Pararoseomonas sp. SCSIO 73927: one gene and its partner. The protein of the gene in region 1 interacts with the protein of each later gene in a pairwise test. Links are inferred from orthologs where the notes say so. Each region holds a gene or a part of one and is shown on either strand. Other genes may lie near its edges. The genes, in order: dps and clpS.

What was found.
Region 2: the proteins of dps (region 1) and clpS interact in binary tests that used the Escherichia coli proteins (3 or more experiments, as listed by UniProt). The link is inferred for Pararoseomonas sp. SCSIO 73927 from one-to-one orthologs.

The regions. Positions count from the first base shown.
Region 1 is NZ_CP146232.1:4,959,414-4,969,029, reverse strand. Bases 2,465-5,185 are described here. They hold dps (DNA starvation/stationary phase protection protein Dps), read right to left. Parts: upstream 4,224-5,185; coding sequence 3,705-4,223; downstream 2,465-3,704. Other genes in these bases: VQH23_RS23460 (fumarylacetoacetate hydrolase family protein), read left to right, coding at 4,544-5,185; parE (DNA topoisomerase IV subunit B), read right to left, coding at 2,465-3,545. In the rest of the region: VQH23_RS23475 (FAD-dependent oxidoreductase), read right to left, coding at 1-1,484; more of parE, read right to left, coding at 1,572-2,464; more of VQH23_RS23460, read left to right, coding at 5,186-5,224; VQH23_RS23455 (MFS transporter), read right to left, coding at 5,499-7,091; VQH23_RS23450 (ABC transporter ATP-binding protein), read left to right, coding at 7,223-8,950; VQH23_RS23445 (DUF962 domain-containing protein), read left to right, coding at 8,983-9,312; rutD (pyrimidine utilization protein D), read right to left, coding at 9,337-9,616.
Region 2 is NZ_CP146232.1:237,557-247,216, reverse strand. What follows is about bases 2,291-5,055. They hold clpS (ATP-dependent Clp protease adapter ClpS), read right to left. Parts: upstream 4,007-5,055; coding sequence 3,575-4,006; downstream 2,291-3,574. Other genes in these bases: VQH23_RS01320 (phasin family protein), read right to left, coding at 4,291-4,803; clpA (ATP-dependent Clp protease ATP-binding subunit ClpA), read right to left, coding at 2,291-3,391. Also shown: VQH23_RS01340 (alpha/beta hydrolase), read left to right, coding at 1-379; VQH23_RS01335 (hypothetical protein), read right to left, coding at 465-893; more of clpA, read right to left, coding at 998-2,290; VQH23_RS01315 (D-alanyl-D-alanine carboxypeptidase family protein), read left to right, coding at 5,119-6,387; VQH23_RS01310 (DSD1 family PLP-dependent enzyme), read right to left, coding at 6,445-7,551; VQH23_RS01305 (histidine phosphatase family protein), read right to left, coding at 7,600-8,208; phosphoglucomutase/phosphomannomutase PgmG, read right to left, coding at 8,323-9,660. UniProt on the Escherichia coli protein: Involved in the modulation of the specificity of the ClpAP-mediated ATP-dependent protein degradation.

The DNA of each region.
Region 1 (9,616 bases):
CCGGCGCGCGCCGCCGCGGCTTCCAGCCCTGCCGTGTCCAGGGCCGGATCGAGGCGCAGCAGCGTGTAGCCCGGGCCCATGGCGTCCAGCAGGGAGCGCCCGTCCTTCAGCCAGAGGTGCGGCGTGCGGCAGCCCGGCACGGTGGAGGGGGTAAACTCGGACATGGTGTAGGCGGGGGGCTCCGCGCCGTCATGCGCAATGACCGGGGAGGCCGGGTAGAAGTAGCCGAAATTCAGCCCGCCGCAGCAGTACTGCTGCACGTTCAGGTCGTAGGCCTCCTGGCCGAGCCTGGCGCGCGCAGCGTCTCCCTCCGGCCCCGGCGCCTCGATGTTCGCGGGCACGCCGCCGCGCTGGCGCATCATCGCCAGCGCGTGGCCCATGGCGAAGCGGGAGACCTGCTCCGTGATCGGGCGGCGCTCGGCCTCGTAGGCGTCGAGCATGCCCTCCTCCGCCCAGCCGCGGATCACGGCGGCGAGCTGCCAGGAGAGGTTCACGGCGTCGGCGATGCCGGCGTTCATCCCGTAGCCGGCGTAGGGGATCCAGAGATGCGCCGCGTCGCCGCAGAGGAAGGCGCGGCCGTTGCGGAAGCGGTCAGCGACGAGGCGGCGGCCAACCCAGTCCTCCTGGCTGATGACCTCGTAGCGGAACTCCGGCCCGACGCCGAGGATGGTGCGGATGGCCCAGTCCCGGTCGACGGAGTCGAACTCCGTCTCGTGCTCGTGCAGGTGGTTGTGGACGAGCCACTCCTCCCTCCCGTCGATCGCGACGACGGTGCCGGACCGGCGGGGGTTGAGGGAGAGGAGCATCCAGGCGGGCTGACCGATGCGGTCGATCAGGTCCGGCGCGCGGATGAAGGTGGACTGCACGCGCTGCACCACCGGCGTGCCCTCCAGCCTCGCGCCCATGGCCCGGCGGATGGTGGAGCGGCCGCCGTCGCAGCCGACGACGTACCGGCATGCGATGTGGAAGGTGCCGCCGCCCTCCAACCTCTCCACCGTCGCGCGGACGCCCTCGCGATCCTGCTCGAAGCCCTCCACCGCGACGCGGTTCAGCACGCGGATGCCGGGCTTGGCCGACATCTGCGCGAAGAGGACGGGCTCGAGGAAGGTCTGGTTGATCCGGTGCGGCGGCTCCGGTGTCGGCCACCAGGTGTCCGGGCCGCCGGTGGCGGTGTAGCGGTCGCGGCGGCAGGGGATGGGGATCCGGGACAGTTCGAGGCCGGTGGAGGTCGTGCGGTAGGCACAGTCGTTCGGGAAGTCGGCGGGAAGCCCGGTGTTCCGCACCGCCTCCACCACGCCGAGGCGCCGGAACACCTCCATGGAGCGCGCGGAGACGTGGTTGCATTTCACGTTGGGCGGCTCACCGGGCGCGCGGCGCTCCGCGACGATCACGTCCACGCCCCGGGAGGCGAGGTCCATCGCGAGCACCATGCCGACCGGCCCGCTGCCGACCACGAGCACGTCCGCGCGCATCTCCTGCGGCATGGTCCCCCCACCTTCTTGTCCGTTCCTCTAAGGTCAATACCATGACCTTATGGCCGGAGCTCGGCAAGGGACTTCTGCCGCGGCGGGTCAGACGTCCACTTCGGCCTCGTCCAGCTTGGACGCGTTCTCCTGAATGAACCGGAAGCGCAGCTCCGGCTTTCGGCCCATCAGCGCCTCGATCAGGTCGGCGGTCTCGGCCCGCGCCTCCTGCGGCAGCACCACCCGGAGGAGCGTGCGCTTCCTCGGGTCCATCGTCGTCTCCTTCAGCGAGGCGGGCGGCATCTCGCCGAGGCCCTTGAAGCGGGAGACCTCGACCTTCTGGTTCGCCTTGAACTCGCGCTTCAGGATGCGCTCGCGGTCCGCGTCGTCCCGCGCGTAGACCGACTTGGCGCCGTGCTGCAGGCGGTAGAGGGGCGGCTGGGCGAGGAAGACCTTGCCCTCCCGCACCAGGGCCGGCAGCTCCTTGTAGAAGAAAGTCATCAGCAGGGCGGCGATGTGGGCGCCGTCCACGTCCGCGTCGGTCATGACGATGACGCGGCCGTAGCGCAGCTTCGCGAGGTCGAAGCGCTCGCCGACGCCGCAGCCCAGGGCCTCCACGAGGTCGCGCAGCTCCTGGTTGCCACGAAGCTTCTCCGTGGAGGCGGAGGCGACGTTCAGGATCTTGCCGCGCAGCGGCAGCACCGCCTGGGTCGCGCGGTCCCGCGCCTGCTTGGCGGAGCCGCCGGCGGAGTCACCCTCAACCAGGAAAAGCTCCGTGCTGGCCGCGTTCTCGCTGCTGCAATCCGCCAGCTTGCCCGGCAGGCGCAGCCGGCGGGTGGCGGACTTGCGCGGCGTGTCCTTCTGCTCGCGCCGGCGGATGCGGTCCTCGGCGCGCTCCACGGCCCAGGCCAGCAGGTTGTCCGCGGTGCGCGTATCGCCCGTCAGCCAGTGGTCGAAGTGGTCGCGAAGCCCGTTCTCGACGAGGCGGGCGGCCTCGGGAGAGGTGAGCTTATCCTTCGTCTGGCCCTGAAACTGCGGCTCGCGGATGAAGACGGAGACGGTGCCGGCGAGGCCGCCGAACAGGTCCTCCGCCGTCACGCTCGCGGCGCGCTTCTCCTTCTTCAGCTCGCCATAGGCGCGCAGGCCCTTCACCAGGGCGTTGCGGAAGCCCGTCTCGTGCGTGCCGCCCTGCGGGGTGGGGATGGTGTTGGCGTAGGTGCTGAGGAAGGCCTCGCCGCCCTCCAGCCAGGTGGCCGCCCACTCCGCGCGGCCGGCCCCGCCGGGGAAGGTCACCTCGCCGGTCCAGGGGTTGGGCACCACGGTGGGCCGGCCGGCGATGGAGGTGGCGAGGTAGTCGGCCAGCCCGCCCGGGAAGTGCAGCACCGCCTGGGAAGGGGTCTCGTCCTTCACCAGGGCGGGATCGCAGGACCAGCGGATCTCCACGCCCTTGTAGAGGTAGGCCTTGGACCGGCAGAACCGGTAGAGCCGCGCCGCCAGGAAGTGCTGCTTGCCGAAGATCTCCGGGTCCGGCCGGAAGCGGATGGTGGTGCCGCGGCGGTTCTGGACCGGCCCGGCGTTCTTCAGCTTCGCCAGCGGCTTCCCGCGGGAATAGGCCTGGGTGAACAGGGTGCGGTCGCGCGCGACCTCCACCTCCATCCGCTCGGACAGAGCATTCACCACCGAGGAGCCGACGCCGTGCAACCCGCCCGAGGTGTCGTAGGCCTTGCCGGAGAACTTGCCGCCGGAGTGAAGGGTCGTGAGGATCACCTCCAGCGCCGAGAGCTTCGGGAACTTCGGGTGCGGGTCCACGGGAATGCCGCGGCCATTGTCCCGCACGGTCAGCCAGTTGTCGGCCTCCAGCACCACCTCGATGCGATCGGCATGGCCGGCCACCGCCTCGTCCATGGCGTTGTCGATCACCTCGGAGGCGAGGTGGTGCAGCGCGTTCTCGTCCGTGCCGCCGATATACATGCCGGGGCGGCGGCGGACGGGCTCCAGCCCTTCCAGCACCTCGATGTCGGCCGCGGAATAGCTCTGCTGGGCCGGACCCTTGGGGGCGCGGCCACCGAATAGATCGTTCATGTCTTGTTCTGGTTCCCCGGCCCAACCTAGCCCGGTGGCACCCCAAAAAGCAACCGCCCCGGGCCTCTCGGCGCCGGGGCGGCTGGATTGTCGGCCTTGGGGCCACCGGGCTCGGCGGCCTCCGGGCCGCCGGGATCAATGACCCTTCAGGCCGGCGGATCAATCCTTGCCCTGCAGGTGGGCCTCGATCATCCACAGCATCTTGTCGAGCTCGCGGGAGACCTGGGTCAGAAGGTCGGAGGTGTCGGCGTCGCCGGCCTCGTCCGTCTGGTCGATGCCCTCGCGCAGCTCCTTCGCCATCTGGGCGTAGCGGTCGGCCAGCGCCGCGCAGTGCTCCAGCCCGTCCAGCAGCTTGCTATCGTAGCGCTCGATCCGCTTGGTGGAGCCGATCGTCTCCGTCGTGCCGTCCGGGATGCCGCCGAGCTGGACCGCGCGCTCCGCGATCTCGTCCGTCTGCTCGTTGAGGACCGTGTAGAACTCCTCGAACATCTTGTGCAGGCCGTAGAAGTGGCTGCCCTTGACGTTCCAGTGCGCCTGCTTTGTGGAGTTGGTCAGGTCGGCCATGTCGACGAGGCAGGCCTGCAGCACGCCGATAGAAACGGCCTTGCCGTTGCTCGGGGTGTCGTTGCGGGTGGGGATCTTGCCGGGAACCTTGCCGGCTTCGGTCTTGGTCGCCACTGGGCGCTCCTTTTCTCGAGTCCGATGGACAGGATCCATGATGGTGTGGATGCCGTCCTCGGCAACCCGAATGCGCGGCGCCGGGGAAGGTTTCCGGAACGGGGCTGACCCTATGGGAGAGCATGGCCGGGCCATGCGGCCGTGCTAGCCTCCACGCCCAAGCCCCGGAACGGGGCGGGACGGAGGAGATGGGCATGAGAACGAATCGCAGAACGATGTTAAGCGCCGCGCTGCCACTCGGCGCCGCGGGGCTGGTGGGGACCACGGCGGCGGAGGCGCAGGTCGCGGCCGGGCCGCGCACCCTGTTCGAGGTGCCGCAGATGACGGTGCCGGTGGTCGGCAGCGAAGCCGCTTTTCCCGTGCGCCGCGTCTACTGCATCGGCCGCAACTACGCCGCCCACGCGCGGGAGATGGGCAGCGACCCGACGCGCGAGCCGCCCTTCTTCTTCCAGAAGCCGGCGGACGCGGTGCAGTTCGTCGCGCCCGGCACGGTGGGGGACCATCCCTACCCGACGCTGACGCGCAACTACCACTACGAGGTGGAGTTGGTCGCCGCGCTGAAGTCCGGCGGGCGGAACATCCCCGCCGACCGCGCGCTTGAGCACGTCTACGGCTACGCGCTGGGCCTGGACATGACGCGGCGCGACCTGCAGCGCGGCATGGGCGACCAAAAGAAGCCCTGGGAGGTTGGCAAGTCCTTCGACCGCTCCGCCCCCATCGGGCCAATCCATCCGGTGGCCGGCACAGGGCACTTCACGAAGGGCGCCATCTCGCTCGCCGTGAACGGCCAGGTGAAGCAGAACGCGGACCTGTCGATGATGATCTGGAGCGTGGCGGAGCAGATCGCCAACCTGTCCCAGGCCTTCGAGCTGAAGGCAGGCGACATCATCTACTCCGGAACGCCGGAGAATGTCGGGCCGGTGGTGCCGGGCGACGTGATCCTCTGCAAGATCGAGGGGCTGCCCGACCTCTCGGTGCGGATCACGCCGGCGCAGGCCTGATCCTCGGACGTCGGGCTGCCCCCGGGGAGAGGAAGAAGGAATTCCTCCTCTCCCCGGACCCCTCACCATCATTCTCTTCTAGGCTTTGGGTTTACTCGGCTGACGGTGCGCCTCGGGTCGGTGACCCGAGGCGACTGCAAGGGCAGGAAGGCGCCCGTCAAGCGGAGATCCCGTTCCAGGACGGGGCGGCGGCAGCCAGACGAGGGTCCAAGGGCCTCAGGCCCTTGGCGGGGGTTCCAGGGGGCTGCGCCCTCTGGCTCCGCAACGGCCGCCCTCAGACCGGTAGCTGCACGAAGCGCTCCGCCTCCGGCGCCGATCCGGCTTCCTGGAAGGCGGCGGCGGCGGCGAGCGTCGCGTGGTCCTGCTCGGACAGGCGCGACTGTTCCCGCAGGTGGTCTGTCCAGGAACGGACGGCCCAGAGCTCCACGTAGCGCTCGGGGTGGGCCACGTCCTCGTAGAGGCGCCACACGATCGCGCCCGCGCGCAGCCGCACCCCGCGCACCTCTCCCATGGCCGCCAGGAAGGCGGGGCGGGAGGAGGCGGGGACCCTGTAGCGCACGGATTCGAGCAGGCGGGCCTCGTCGCTGGCGAGGCTGCGCAGGATTTCCGGCGCCGGGGCGTCCGGCACCGGCTCGGCGGGCAGGGCGGCGGTGGGGGGCGGGGGCGCGGCCTCCATTGGCAGGCGGCGGGTGGCGATGGCCAGGGCGATCCCGATGGCGCCGGAGGCGATGAGGGTGGCGGGGACGCCCACGAAGGCCGCGCCCACCCCGCCGCAGACGGATCCCAGGGCCATGGCGCCGAAGGTGGCGACCTGGAAGAGGCCGATGGCGCGGGCGCGCACCCAGGGCCGGGCGCCGAGCTGGGCGGCGGCGCTGAGGGTGGAGGTCATGCCGAGCCAGGAGGCGCCGTAGAAGAGCATGGCGAGCCCGGCGGGCAGCCAGTGGCTGGAGAGGCCGAGGGCGATCATGGCGAGCCCGACGCAGGAGGAGCAGACGACAACGGTGTTGGAGAGCGAGAGGCGGCGGCGGAGGGCCGGCAGGAAGAAGCCGGCCATCACGGCGCCCGCGCCCATGGCGCCGAGCAGGAGCCCGAAGGTGCCGGGGCCGAGACCGAGGCGGTAGCGCACCAGCACCGGCATCAGGCCCCAGACGGCCGTGCCTGCAAAGAAGCAGGCCGTGGCGCGCAGGATGACGCCGCGCATGACGGGGCTGGCGACCACGTAACGCAGGCCGCTGGCGATGGCGTCCCCCAGGCCCTCGCGCGGGGTCTCGTTCCGATCCGGCTCGCGGCGCCAGAGGAGGAGGGCGACGGTGAGGTAGAGGAAGCAGGCGGCGTTGAGGGCGAAGGCCACCTCCGCCCCCGCCCAGCCCAGCACCAGCCCACCAAGCGCCGGGCCGACCGCGCGGGCGAGGTTGAAGCCCATGGAGTTGAGGACGATGGCCTGGACCAGGTCTTCGCGCCGGACGAGCTCCGGCGTGGTGGCGCCGAAGGCCGGGAAGTTGGCCGCGGCGCCGACGCCGATGCAGAAGGTGAGCGCCAGCAGCCCCCAGGGGCCGAGCATCCCCGTGGCGGTGAGGGCGCAGAGGATCATGGCGGTGACCAGGATCCAGACCTGGGTGAGGATGAGGAATCGCCGCCGGTCCATGATGTCCGCCAGCGCCCCTGCCGGCAGGGCGAGGAGGAAGACCGGCAGCATGGAGGCCACCTGCACGAGGCTGACCATGAGGGGGGAGGTGGTGAGGGAGGTCATCAGCCACCCCGCCCCGGTGTTCTGCACCCATCCGCCGATGTTGCTGACCGTGGTCGCGATCCAGAGCATCCGGAAGGCGGGGTTCCGGAAGGGGATGAAGGCGTCGGGGGCGGGCATCGTCACCTGGCGGAACGGCGGGGGATGTCCTGCCCGTCATGGACCGGCAAGGCAAGGCCGGGTTGCGCGCCAGGGCCGGGTTGCGCGCTTGTGCGGTGCGGCTACGCGGGGCGGGTGGTAAGGGGGCGGCCATGCTGAAGCGCTTTTTCGCCTACTACCGGCCCCACCGCCGGCTGTTCCTGCTGGATTTCGGCTGCGCCGTGCTCTCGGGCGTGCTGGAGCTGGGCTTCCCGATCGCCGTGAAGCTCTTCGTGGACCGGCTGCTGCCCGGGCAGGACTGGGCGCTGATCGGGCTGGCCTCGGCGGGGCTACTGGCGGTGTACCTGCTGAACGCGGGGCTGATGGCGGTGGTGACCTACTGGGGCCACATGCTCGGCATCAACATCGAGACGGAGATGCGGCGGCGGGCCTTCGCGCACCTGCAGAAGCTCTCCTTCTCCTACTTCGACAACAACAAGACCGGGCACATCGTGGCCCGGCTGACGAAGGACCTGGAGGAGATCGGGGAGGTGGCCCATCACGGGCCGGAGGACCTGTTCATCGCCGTGATGACCTTCCTCGGCGCCTTCGCGCTGATGTTCGCGGTGAACCCGCAGCTGGCGCTGATCACGGCAGCGGTGGTCCCGGTCACGGGCTGGCTGACGGCGCGGTTCGGCGGGCGGATGACGCGGAACTGGCACGCGATCTACGGGCGGGTGGGCGGCTTCAACGCCCGGATAGAGGAGAATGTGGGCGGCATCCGCGTGGTGCAGGCCTTCGCGAACGAGGAGCACGAGAAGCGGCTCTTCGCGCAGGACAACGCCGCCTACCGCACGACGAAGCTGGAGGCCTACCGGCTGATGGCGGCCAGCGGCTCGCTCTCCTACATGTCCATGCGGCTGACGCAGCTGGTGGTGATGGTGGCCGGCAGCCTCTTCGTCATGCGCGGGGAGCTCTCGGCGGGCGGGTTCGTGGGCTTCCTGCTGCTGGTGGGGGTGTTCTTCCGGCCGGTGGAGAAGATCAACTCCGTCATCGAGACCTACCCCAAGGGCATCGCGGGGTTCCGCCGCTACACGGAGCTGCTGGACACGGCGCCGGACATCGTGGACCGGCCCGGCGCGCGGCAGGTCTCCGGGCTGGCGGGCGAGATCCGCTACGAGGGCGTGCACTTCGGCTATGCCGCCCCGGCGGCCGATGCCCGGCCGGTGCTGGACGGCATCGACCTGCATATACGCCCCGGAGAGACGGTGGCCTTCGTCGGGCCGAGCGGGGCGGGCAAGACCACCCTCCTCTCCCTGCTGCCGCGCTTCTACGAAGTGGCGGGCGGGCGAATCACGGTGGACGGGATCGACGTGCGGGACATGACCCTCGCCTCCCTGCGCGGGCAGATCGGGATCGTGCAGCAGGACGTCTTCCTGTTCGGGGGCACGATCCGGGAGAACATCGCCTATGGCCGCCTGGGCGCGAGCGAGGCGGAGATTCTGGAAGCGGCGCGGCGGGCGCGGCTGGACGGGGTGATCGCGGCATTGCCGGATGGGCTGGACACGGTGATCGGGGAGCGGGGCGTGAAGCTCTCCGGCGGGCAGAAGCAGCGGCTGGCCATCGCGCGCATCTTCCTGAAGAACCCGCCGATCCTGATCCTGGACGAGGCGACTTCCGCCCTGGACACGGAGACGGAGCGGGCCATTCAGGAGTCCCTGCGGGAGCTGTCCGAAGGGCGGACCAGCCTCGTGATCGCGCACCGGCTGGCGACGATCCGGGACGCGGACCGCATCGTGGTCGTGGATGCCGGGCGCGTGGTGGAGCAGGGACGGCACGGGGAACTGCTCGGGCGGGGCGGGGTGTATTCCCGGCTGGCGGCGGTGCAGCGCGCCGGTTGATTCCGGCCGTGCAGGTCTGTCAGTCTGGCCCCATGGCCCAGCGCATCGCCACCTACGCCGAGTTCTGGCCCTACTACCTGCGGGAGCACGCGGACCCGCGGACGCGGCATGTCCATGTGCTCGGTACTGTGCTGGGGGTCGGGCTCTTCCTGGCGGGGCTGCTGACCGGGCGGTGGTGGCTGGTGCTGGCCGGGCTCGTCAGCGGCTACCTTTTCGCCTGGGTCAGCCACATGACGATCGAGCGGAACCGGCCGGCGACCTTCACCTATCCCCTCTGGTCGCTGGGTTCGGACCTGCGGATGGCCGGGTTTTACCTGACCGGGCGGCTGGACGTCGAGCTGCGGCGGGCGGGGGTTCGCTGAGAGCCGCGCCGCTTCCCGGTGCGGTCAGGCCCCCAACAGGAATTCCAGTACGGCGCGGTTGAACGGCTCCGGCTGCTCCACGGTGGAAGCGTGGCCGCCGGTCTCGCTTACCCAGAGGCGGGCATTCGGCAGACCCTCCGCGAGCTTCTGCGAGGCGGTCCAGGGCACGAGAAGGTCGTCCTTCGTTGCGACGACGAGAGTCGGCGCCGTGATGGCGGCGAGGTCCGCGCGGGCGTCGAAGGCGCGGAGGGCGCCGATGCGGCGCAGCAGGTTCTCCTCACCCTGGAAATGCGCGGTGCCGTGG
Region 2 (9,660 bases), 4.7 Mb from region 1 along the record:
AGCCCTGGCCGGCGCCATCGGCCTGGCCGGCCCCTACGAGTTCGGGCCGGAGGACGACCCGAGGGGGATCTTCGCCGGGTCGCCCGCCCGCCGCGCCCGGGCCGCACCGGGTTCGCCGGAGCAGCTGGCGGGAACCCCTCCTCTGCTCCTCCTCCAGGGTGAGGCCGACGACACCGTCCGCCCTGCCCAGGCGACACGCCTCGCGGCACTGGCCCGGGCGCATGACGTCCCGGTCGAGACGCGCCTCTACCCCGGCCTCGGCCATATCGGGATCGTGGCTGCCCTGGCCAGCCCGGTCCGCACCCTCGGGCTGGAGGGGGCGCCGGTGCTGGAGGATGTCCGGCACTGGCTGCAAGGACCCGCGCCGCGCCGGGCCTGACCGCCCCCCACCAAGTCAGTCCTGGAAGACAAAAGCCGCTCCCGGCCCCTGCATGGCAGGGGGATGGCCGGGGCGGCAGGCCCAATCAGACGGACTCGATCCGGACGGCATCCGCCTTCGGCCAGCCCACTTCGGGCCGGATCACCAGGCGGCCCACGCCCTTGCGCATCTTGCCCCGCATCAGGGGATCCTCGCCGGGGTTCTCCTGCAGCCACTTGCGAATGGCGGCCAGCGCGTCCATCCGGCTCTCCCCATTGAGCGCGTAGATGCCGTCCCCGTAGGAGAACCGCGCGATCTCGTGGCCCGGCACGCCGTAAGCGCCGTCCAGCCGCTCCCACTCCGGATGAACGTCCATGCGCGGCGCGACCACGCGCTCCAGCAGGGTTGCGAAGTCGGGATTGATGGCCTGCAACGGGGGAGCACCCCGCCTCGTCTCCTCCGGAGTTTCCATGCCGAACTCGTCGACTGTGGAGGAACCCCGCAGGGAGCGCTCGCGCAGGTAGGGCAGAACCACCCGAACGAAAATGAGAAAGAGCAGAATAAGGGGACCGGCAATCGAAAGCAGCCGCTCTAGACGTCCGGACCCCATGCTATCCTCTCACTCTGTCCCGGGCGGCGTCAGCCAGCCGCCTCGGGCTCCCGCTCCGCCTCGCCGTCCCCGTCGCCGCCTCCACCATCCTGCCCGTGGGCACCCTCATCGGGCTTGGGCAGGGCCGGCGGGGGCGCCTCGGCCACATCGAAGGTCAGGGCCCCGTCCTTGAGCCCGACCTTCACCGCACCACCCTTCACCAGCTTACCGAAGAGCAGCTCCTCGGCCAACGGCTTCTTGATGTACTCCTGGATCACGCGGGCCAGCGGCCGTGCGCCGTAGAGCCGGTCGTAGCCCTTCTCCGCCAGCCACTCCTTGGCGGCGGAGGACAGCTCGATCGTCACGTTCCGGTCCGCGAGCTGGGCCTCCAGCTGCATCACGAACTTCTCGACGACGCTGCCCACGATCTCCGGCGAGAGGCCGGCGAAGGGAACGATGGCGTCCAGGCGGTTGCGGAACTCCGGCGTGAACATCCGGTTGATCGCCTCTGTGTCCTCGCCCACCCGGACCGTGCTGCCGAAGCCGATGGCGGGCTTCGCCATGTCGGCCGCGCCGGCATTCGTGGTCATGATGAGGATGACGTTGCGGAAATCGACCGTCTTGCCGTTGTGGTCCGTCAGCTTCCCGTGGTCCATCACCTGCAGCAGGATGTTATAGAGATCCTGGTGCGCCTTCTCGATCTCGTCGAGCAGGAGCACGGCGTGCGGGTGCTGGTCGATGCTGTCGGTCAGCAACCCGCCCTGGTCGAAGCCCACATAGCCCGGGGGCGCGCCGATCAGCCGGCTGATGCTGTGCCGCTCCATGTACTCGGACATGTCGAAGCGGACCAGCTCGATGCCGAGCGTCTTGGCGAGCTGCTTGGCCACCTCCGTCTTGCCGACGCCGGTGGGGCCGGAGAAGAGATAGTTGCCGATCGGCTTCTCCGGATCGCGCAGCCCGGCCCGGGCCAGCTTGATCGCGGCGGACAGCGCCTCGATCGCCCCGTCCTGGCCGAAGACCATCGACTTCAGGTCGCGCTCCAGGCTCTTGAGCGTCTCCTTGTCGTCGGTGGACACGCTCTTGGGTGGGATCCGCGCGATCTTCGCGACGATGTTCTCCACGTCCTGCAGCGTGACGGTCTTCTTGCGCTTGTTCTCCGGCACCAGCATGCGGGAGGCGCCGACCTCGTCGATCACGTCGATCGCCTTGTCCGGCAGCTTCCGGTCATGGATGTACTTGGCCGAAAGCTCCACCGCCGCGCGGATGGCCTCCGGCGTGTACTTCACCTTGTGGTGCTTCTCGTAATTGACCTTCAGCCCCTGCAGGATCTTCACCGCGTCCTCGACCGACGGCTCGTTCACGTCGATCTTCTGGAAGCGGCGGACCAGCGCGCGATCCTTCTCGAAGTGCTGCCGGTACTCCTTGTAGGTGGTGGAGCCGATGCAGCGCAGCGTGCCCTGGGCGAGGGCCGGCTTCAGCAGGTTGGAGGCATCCATCGCGCCGCCGCTCGTCGCACCGGCACCGATCACCGTGTGGATCTCGTCGATGAACAGGATGGCGCCGGGCTGCTGCTCCAGCTCATTCACCACGGCCTTCAGCCGCTCCTCGAAGTCGCCGCGGTAGCGCGTGCCGGCCAGCAGGCTGCCCATGTCCAGCGCGTAGATCGTGGACTTGAGCAGGACCTCCGGTACGTCCTCCTCGATGATCCGCTTCGCCAGGCCCTCGGCGATGGCCGTCTTGCCCACGCCCGGGTCGCCCACGTAGAGCGGGTTGTTCTTCGTCCGGCGGCACAGGATCTGGATCGTGCGCTCGATCTCCTCGGCGCGCCCGATCAGCGGGTCGATCTTGCCCTGCCCTGCCTTCTTGTTGAGGTTGACGCAGTAGTTCGACAGCGCGTCGCCGCCGCGCTTCTGGCCGCCCTCGCGCCGCTCCTCGTTGCCGCGGCCCTCGCTCTCCCCCTCGCCGTCCTTGCCCGCATTGCCCTGCACGGGGCGGGACTGGCTGCGGCCGGGGGCCTTGGCGATGCCGTGGGAGATGAAGTTCACCGCGTCCAGCCGCGTCATGTCCTGCAGCTGCAGGAAGTAGACGGCGTGGCTCTCGCGCTCGGAGAACAGGGCCACGAGCACGTTGGCGCCCGTCACCTCGTCCCGGCCGGAGGACTGGACATGGATAGCCGCGCGCTGGACCACGCGCTGGAAGCCGGCGGTCGGCTTCGGGTCGCCCCCGCGATCCGTCACCAGCCCGGCCAGGTCCTTGTCCAGGAACTCGGCCAGGTCGCGCTTCAGCTTGTCGACGTCCACGCCGCAGGCGCGGAGCACGGTCGTCGCGTCCGTGTCCTCGGCGAGGCTCAGCAGCAGGTGCTCGAGGGTCGCGTACTCGTGGCGGCGCTCGCTCGCCAAACCGAGGGCGCGGTGGAGCGTCTGTTCTAGGTTACGGGACAGCATAATCGACGCTCCCCTGTGTCAGCGGCCGCCGGGATCTCCCGCAGGGCGTCCCCCTGGACGCGAAGCTTGGGGCGGCCGCAACTTTCAGTCTCTCAGTCATATTGTGACCCTTTCCCCGAACGCGGAGGGGAGGGGTCGGTTACGCCATGTTTCACCGGAGGATCGTTCTTCCGCGCCCCCGACTCAGTCCTTCTCGATGGTGCACTGGAGAGGGTGCTGGTTTTGCCGCGCCAGGTCCATCACCTGCGTCACCTTCGTCTCGGCCACCTCATAGGTGAAGACGCCGCAAACCCCGACGCCGCGCCGGTGGACGTGCAGCATGATCTGCGTCGCCTGCTCCCGGCTCTTCTGGAAGAAGCGCTCCAGCACGTGCACGACGAACTCCATCGGCGTGTAGTCGTCGTTCAGCATCAGGACCTTGTACATGGTCGGCTTGCGCGTCCGGGGGCGCGCCTTGACCACCACCCCCGTCGCCGGCCCGCCATCCCCGGCCCCACCATCGCCCGGAGGGGTGTTCGGCCGGGCAGGAGTATTGCCCCGGTCCGGGCCGCCCTTGCCGGGATCCTCCGGGTTATTGCCCGGGCCGCAGCTCGGGCGCGTGTCCTGCTCTGTCATCGCCCCCTCTGTCATCGCCCCGCCATGCTCTCACGGATTGCCGGCTTGCCAAGAGGCCACCGTCTCCCCCGCACCTAAATTCCGGATGAGGATATGGATCGCGCCGCGCGAGGTGAAGCCTCCCGGCACACCCCCGATATGGGGGCGCCGCGCCCCGGGCGCCAGGGCCGCGCCGTGGCAGCCCTGCAATGCAAAAAGCCCCGGCCGCCAGGCCCTTGGGGCCGGCGGACGGGGCTTCATGGCAACCGGTCCGGCGGGATGCGCCCCGCCGGACTCGCTGGCGATCAGGCCGCGAGCGGCTTGCCCATGCGCTCCATGGCGAGGGAGACGCGCTGGGACATCGGGCCGGAGACCTGCTCGGCGAGGCGGAAGGAGGCCTCCTGCATCTTTGCGGTCTCGGACATCACCTTGTCCACGGCGCCGCGGGCGTAGGTGGTCTGGATGTCGGCGGCCTCCTTCAGGCTCTTCACGCCGGAGAGGGCGCGGGCGCCCTCCAGCGCGTGCTCCGTCAGGGCCTGCGCGAAGGAGAAGGCCTGCCGGCTGATGTCCTGCGTGCCGGTCATCCAGGTCTGCGCCACCTGGGCCAGGGTCTCGGCATTCCCGCGGGAGAAGTCCGCGAAGTCCTGCGCGGCCTTGCTGGCCTGCTCCATGGCGCTCTGCATGCCGGCCGTGCCGGTCACGGCCGTGTTGAGGCCCATGGTACGGGCGGCGGACGCGGTCGCCTCCGGCAGGGCCTGGGTGGTGGTGCTCACGGTCTCCGCCGCTAGGCGGGCAACCTTCGGGGCCTCGTTGGCCATGCTACTGTCTCCTTGGAACCTGTTGCGGCAGGCCGTGATTGTCGCCACGTCTTTGCTGCGCTGCAACACGAGCCTTTTAGACAGCGCAACGATGCGGCGTCCACAGTTTTTTGCAGCGCACAATCGAATTTCCTGCGCCCGGCCGCAACTTTTCCGCGATTAAAAAATGCTGCAATTTCCGATTTCTAAACGCAAATCCTGCAACTTGCGGTGGACAGCGGCCGGGGCGCGCCCGTATCGTCGCGGCCGGTTCGGCTGGGGGGTCGGCCGGAATGGCGCAGGCGGGGGCCGCGCCAGCACACAGGGGGAGCCTTCATGGCACAGGGTTCGGTGGCCGCGCGCGGTCTTCAGGATGGCGACGGCCGGAACACCAGCGGCCGGGCCGGAGCACGGCCGCGCCGGGCGCGCTGGCTGGCCGCCCTGATCCCCGCCCTCCTCGCCGCCGGCGCCGTCGCCACCCCGGCCTCCGCCCAGATCGGCAGCGACCGCTACGCCTCCTTCATCATGGACGGGCGCACCGGCGGGGCCCTCGGCGGTGCGAGCATCGACGAGCCGCGCTACCCCGCATCGCTGACGAAGATGATGACCCTCTACATGCTGTTCGAGGCGATGCGCGAGGGCCGCATCACCATGAACAGCCGCATCTACATCAGCGAGGAGGCGAACAGCCGCCAGCCCTCCAAGCTCGGCGTGCCCCCGGGCATGACCATCCCGGTGGAGGTCGCGATCTACGCGCTGACCATGAAGTCCGCCAACGACGTCGCCACCGCCGTCGGCGAGGCGCTGGGCGGCACGGAGACGGCCTTCGCCCAGATGATGACGATGAAGGCGCGTCAGCTCGGCATGACCAACACCACCTTCCGCAACGCCTCCGGCCTTCCGGACTGGGACCAGACCACCACGGCGCGGGACATGGCCACCCTTGGCCGCCGCCTCTTCCTCGATTTCCCGGAGCGCTGGCACTACTTCGGCAACTCCAACATCCGCGTCGGCAACTACGCCTTCCGCAGCCACAACCGCATGCTCGGCGAGTACGAGGGCGTGGACGGGGTGAAGACCGGCTACATCAACGCCTCCGGCTTCAACAACGTCGTCTCCGCCCAGCGCGGCGGCCAGCGCGTCTTCGTCGCCGTCTTCGGCGGCAACTCCTGGATCGAGCGCGACCGCCACGCGGCCATGCTGCTGGATGACGGCTTCTCCCGCCTCGGCGTGCAGCCCACCGCGCCCCGGATGCCGGAAGCCGCCGTGATGGCCCGCGCGCCCTCCGTGCTCGGCCGCGCCCAGGCCGCCACCGTCGCCGCCGCGCCCGTCGCGCGCCCCTCCGCCATCCGCCAAGTCTCGCTCCGCGTCGCCCGCCCGGTGGCGGAGCCGGCCGCCGCCCGCGGCCGCCGCGCCGCTGCCGTCGCCACCGCGCGGCCGGGCACGCGCGCCACGGCCGCCAGCACCCGCCGCGTGCTGGAGCAGGGCGATGGCGGCCGGGTCCTCCGGGTCTCCACCACCGCGCGCCGCCCTGCCGTTGCGCCGGCCCGCGCTGCCGCCCCGGCCCGCCCGGCGGCGAAGGAGACCCGCCAGGCCCGGCGCTGAATCGGGTACCGTCTCAACCCTGAAGGGGCCGGCCGCCGTGCCGGCCCCTTCCTCGTTTCAGGCCATCCCGCCGCGCGCGAGGACCGGCCACAGGCACTCCACCCGCCCGCGCCGCACGCCCACGTACCAGTCGTAGCGGTCCACCGTCGGGTCGCAGTGGCCGGGCACCAGCCGCATCCTCTCCCCGATCCGCGGCCGCTCGCCGCCCTCCACCGCCAGCGCGCCGTGCTCGTCCGAGGCGCCGACGTAGCGCACCCCCGGCCTCTCCCAGACCAAGGGCAGGCCGGAATCCACCGCCACCGCCTTGTGCCCGGCATCCAGCACCGCCACCCCGTCCCGCGGCGCCGACATCACCTGCGCCAGCACGAAAAGGCTCTGCCGGAAGGCCGGCGGGTTGCCGTTGGCGGCGTAGTCCGCGTCCATGAAGGCGTAGGACCCGGCCTGGATCTCCGTCCACAGCCCCGCCTCCAGCTCCAGCTCGTAGGTGCCGGTCCCGGCGCCGCCGATGATCGGGCAGGGCAGGCCGCGCTGGGTCAGCTGCTCCACCGTGCGCCGCACCCCCTCCGCCGCGCCCGCGATGGCGGCCCGCCGCTCCTCGATGCTCCGCTTGTGCTGCGCGTTCCCGTGATAGGCCTGCAGCCCGCCGAAGATCAGGTGGGGGGAGGCCGCGATCCGCTCCGCCAGCGCCACTGCCTCCGGCCCGGGCGAGACGCCGCAGCGCCCGGCGCCCACGTCGATCTCGACCAGCACCTCCATCCGCCGCCCGGCATCCCGCGCCACGTCCGCGATGGTGTCGATCGCCCCCGCATCATCCGCGCAGACCGCGACCTTCGCGATGCCGGAGAGCGCGGCCAGCCGCCGCAGCTTGCGCGGGTCCACCACCTGGTTGGAGACGAGGATGTCCGGCACCCCGCCCCAGGCCAGGGCCTCCGCCTCCGCCACCTTCTGCACGCACTGCCCCACCGCGCCGCGCCGGATCTGCTGCAGCGCCACCACCGGGGATTTATGGGTTTTGGCATGGGCCCGCAGCTTTGCGCCGGTCCCGGCCAGCCGCGCCGCCATGGCGTCCAGGTTCGCCTCGAAGGCGTCGAGGTCGAGCAGGAGGGCGGGGGTGTCCACCTCCTCCTCGCGCATGCCGGGTTCGGCGGGGGGCGGTTGCAGCATGGGGTCGCTCCGTGATCGCGCCGATCCTACCGGCGCCGCGCCCGGCCGTCAGGGGACCCCTGAGCGGGCCGCCAGGATCAGCGCCTCGGCCGGGACGACACCGGCCAGGTGCCAGCGGCCCTCCGCCGGCCGGAACAGGGCGAGGCTCCCCTCCGGGAACTCGGCCTGGGCTAGGGAACGGCCGAGGATGAGCCCGAGCGGCACGATGTGCCCGACCATCACGCGGTTCCCGCCATCCACCGGGCCGGCCAGCATCGCGGAGACCTCCGCCGCGTCCTGGTGCGCGCCGCGCGCCGTGTAGTCGTCGGCGATGAGGGCGGGATGGAGGCGCGCCGAGCCGAAGGCGAGCCGCGCCGTGTCCTGCGCCCGGAACACCTCGCTCGTCAGCACCTCCGCCATGGAAATTCCGAGGCTACGCAAAGCGGCGCCGAGATCCCGCGCCTGCGCCTCGCCGGCCGGGCTGAGGTTGCGCTGCCCGGCACGATCACCCAGGCGGCCCGAATCCACCTGTCCGCGATCCGTGATCGCGTGGCGCATGTAGACGTTCACGCCGCCCGCACGGAGCAGCGCGACGGCCTCCTCCGTCCCGAGAAAGCGCGGCGCCTGTGCGAGGGCCGGGCCGGCGGCGAGAAGCAGGAGAAAGGGGCGGCGTCGCATGGCGCCATCCTGGCGCAAGCCCCGCAGCGGGAGAATGGCCCGACGGACGGGGCTCGCCGGACCGGCGCGCGAGAACGCGCCGGCCCGGCAGGGTGCCTCAGAGAAGGACCGGCCTCAGTGGCCGGCATTCTCCCCGGAGAAGTCCGGCGCCGCCAGCCCGCTCGCCTCGAGCTGCCGCGCGATCCCGGCCTTCAGCCGCTCCAGCCCTTCCTCGGTCTTCGCCTCGGCGCGGGCCACGAGCACGGCTTGGGTGTTGGAGGCGCGGAGCAGCCACCAGCCGTCCTCCGTCAGCACGCGCACGCCGTCCACGTCCTGCACGCGCGCGCCCTCGGCGGCCAGTCGGTCCTTGACCTCGGCCACCACCTTGAACTTGCGGTCCTCGGCGCAGTCGAAGCGCAGCTCCGGCGTGTTGATTACCTTCGGCATGGCGTCCCGCACGGCGGAGAGCCGCTCGCTCATCCGCGCCACGATCCCGAGCAGCCGCACGGCGGAGTAGGGCGCGTCGTCGAAGCCGTACCACTTGTCCGCGAAGAAGATGTGGCCGGACATCTCGCCCGCCAGCGGCGCCCCGGTCTCCGCCATCTTGGACTTGATGAGGGAGTGGCCGGTCTTCCACATCATCGGCGTGCCGCCGGCCACCGCGATCTCGTCGAACAGCACCTGGCTGGCCTTCACGTCCGCGATGATCGTGGCGCCCGGCTTGTTCTTCAGTACGTCCCGCGCCAGCACCACCATCAGCTGGTCGCCGAAGAAGATGTTGCCCTTGTCGTCCACCACGCCGATGCGGTCCGCGTCACCGTCGAAGGCGATGCCGAGATCGGCCCCCTGGCGCGCGACCTCCGCGATGATCTGCTCCAGGTTCTTCGCCACTGTCGGGTCGGGGTGGTGCGCCGGGAAATTGCCGTCGATCTCCCCGTTGATGACGACGTGCTCGCCCGGCAGGCGGGCCGCCAGCATCTTGGTGATCTCGGCGCCCGATCCGTTGCCGGGGTCCCACACCACCTTCAGCTTCCGCTCGCCGCCGTCGTAGTCCTGCATCAGCCGCGCCACGTACTGCTCCGCGATGTCCTCCTGGCGGGAGGAGCCCTGCGCCTCCTCCACCACGTCGCCCGCGGCCGCCATCTTGCCGAGGTTCTGGATGTCCGCGCCGAAGAAGGGCTTCTTGCCGATCATGGACTTGAAGCCGTTGTAGTCCGGCGGGTTGTGGCTGCCCGTCACCATCACGGCGCCGTCGGTGCCGAAGTGGTAGGCGGCGAAGTAGAGCATCGGCGTCGGCGCGCAGCCGATGCGGATCACCTCCATGCCGGAAGCCATCAGCCCGGCTACCAGCCGCTCCTCCAGCATCGGGGAGGAGAGGCGGCCATCATACCCCACCGCCACCTTCGCGCCCCCCTTCCGGGAGACGATGGAGCCGAAGACCCGGCCGATGGCGAAGGCGTCCTCCCCGGAGAG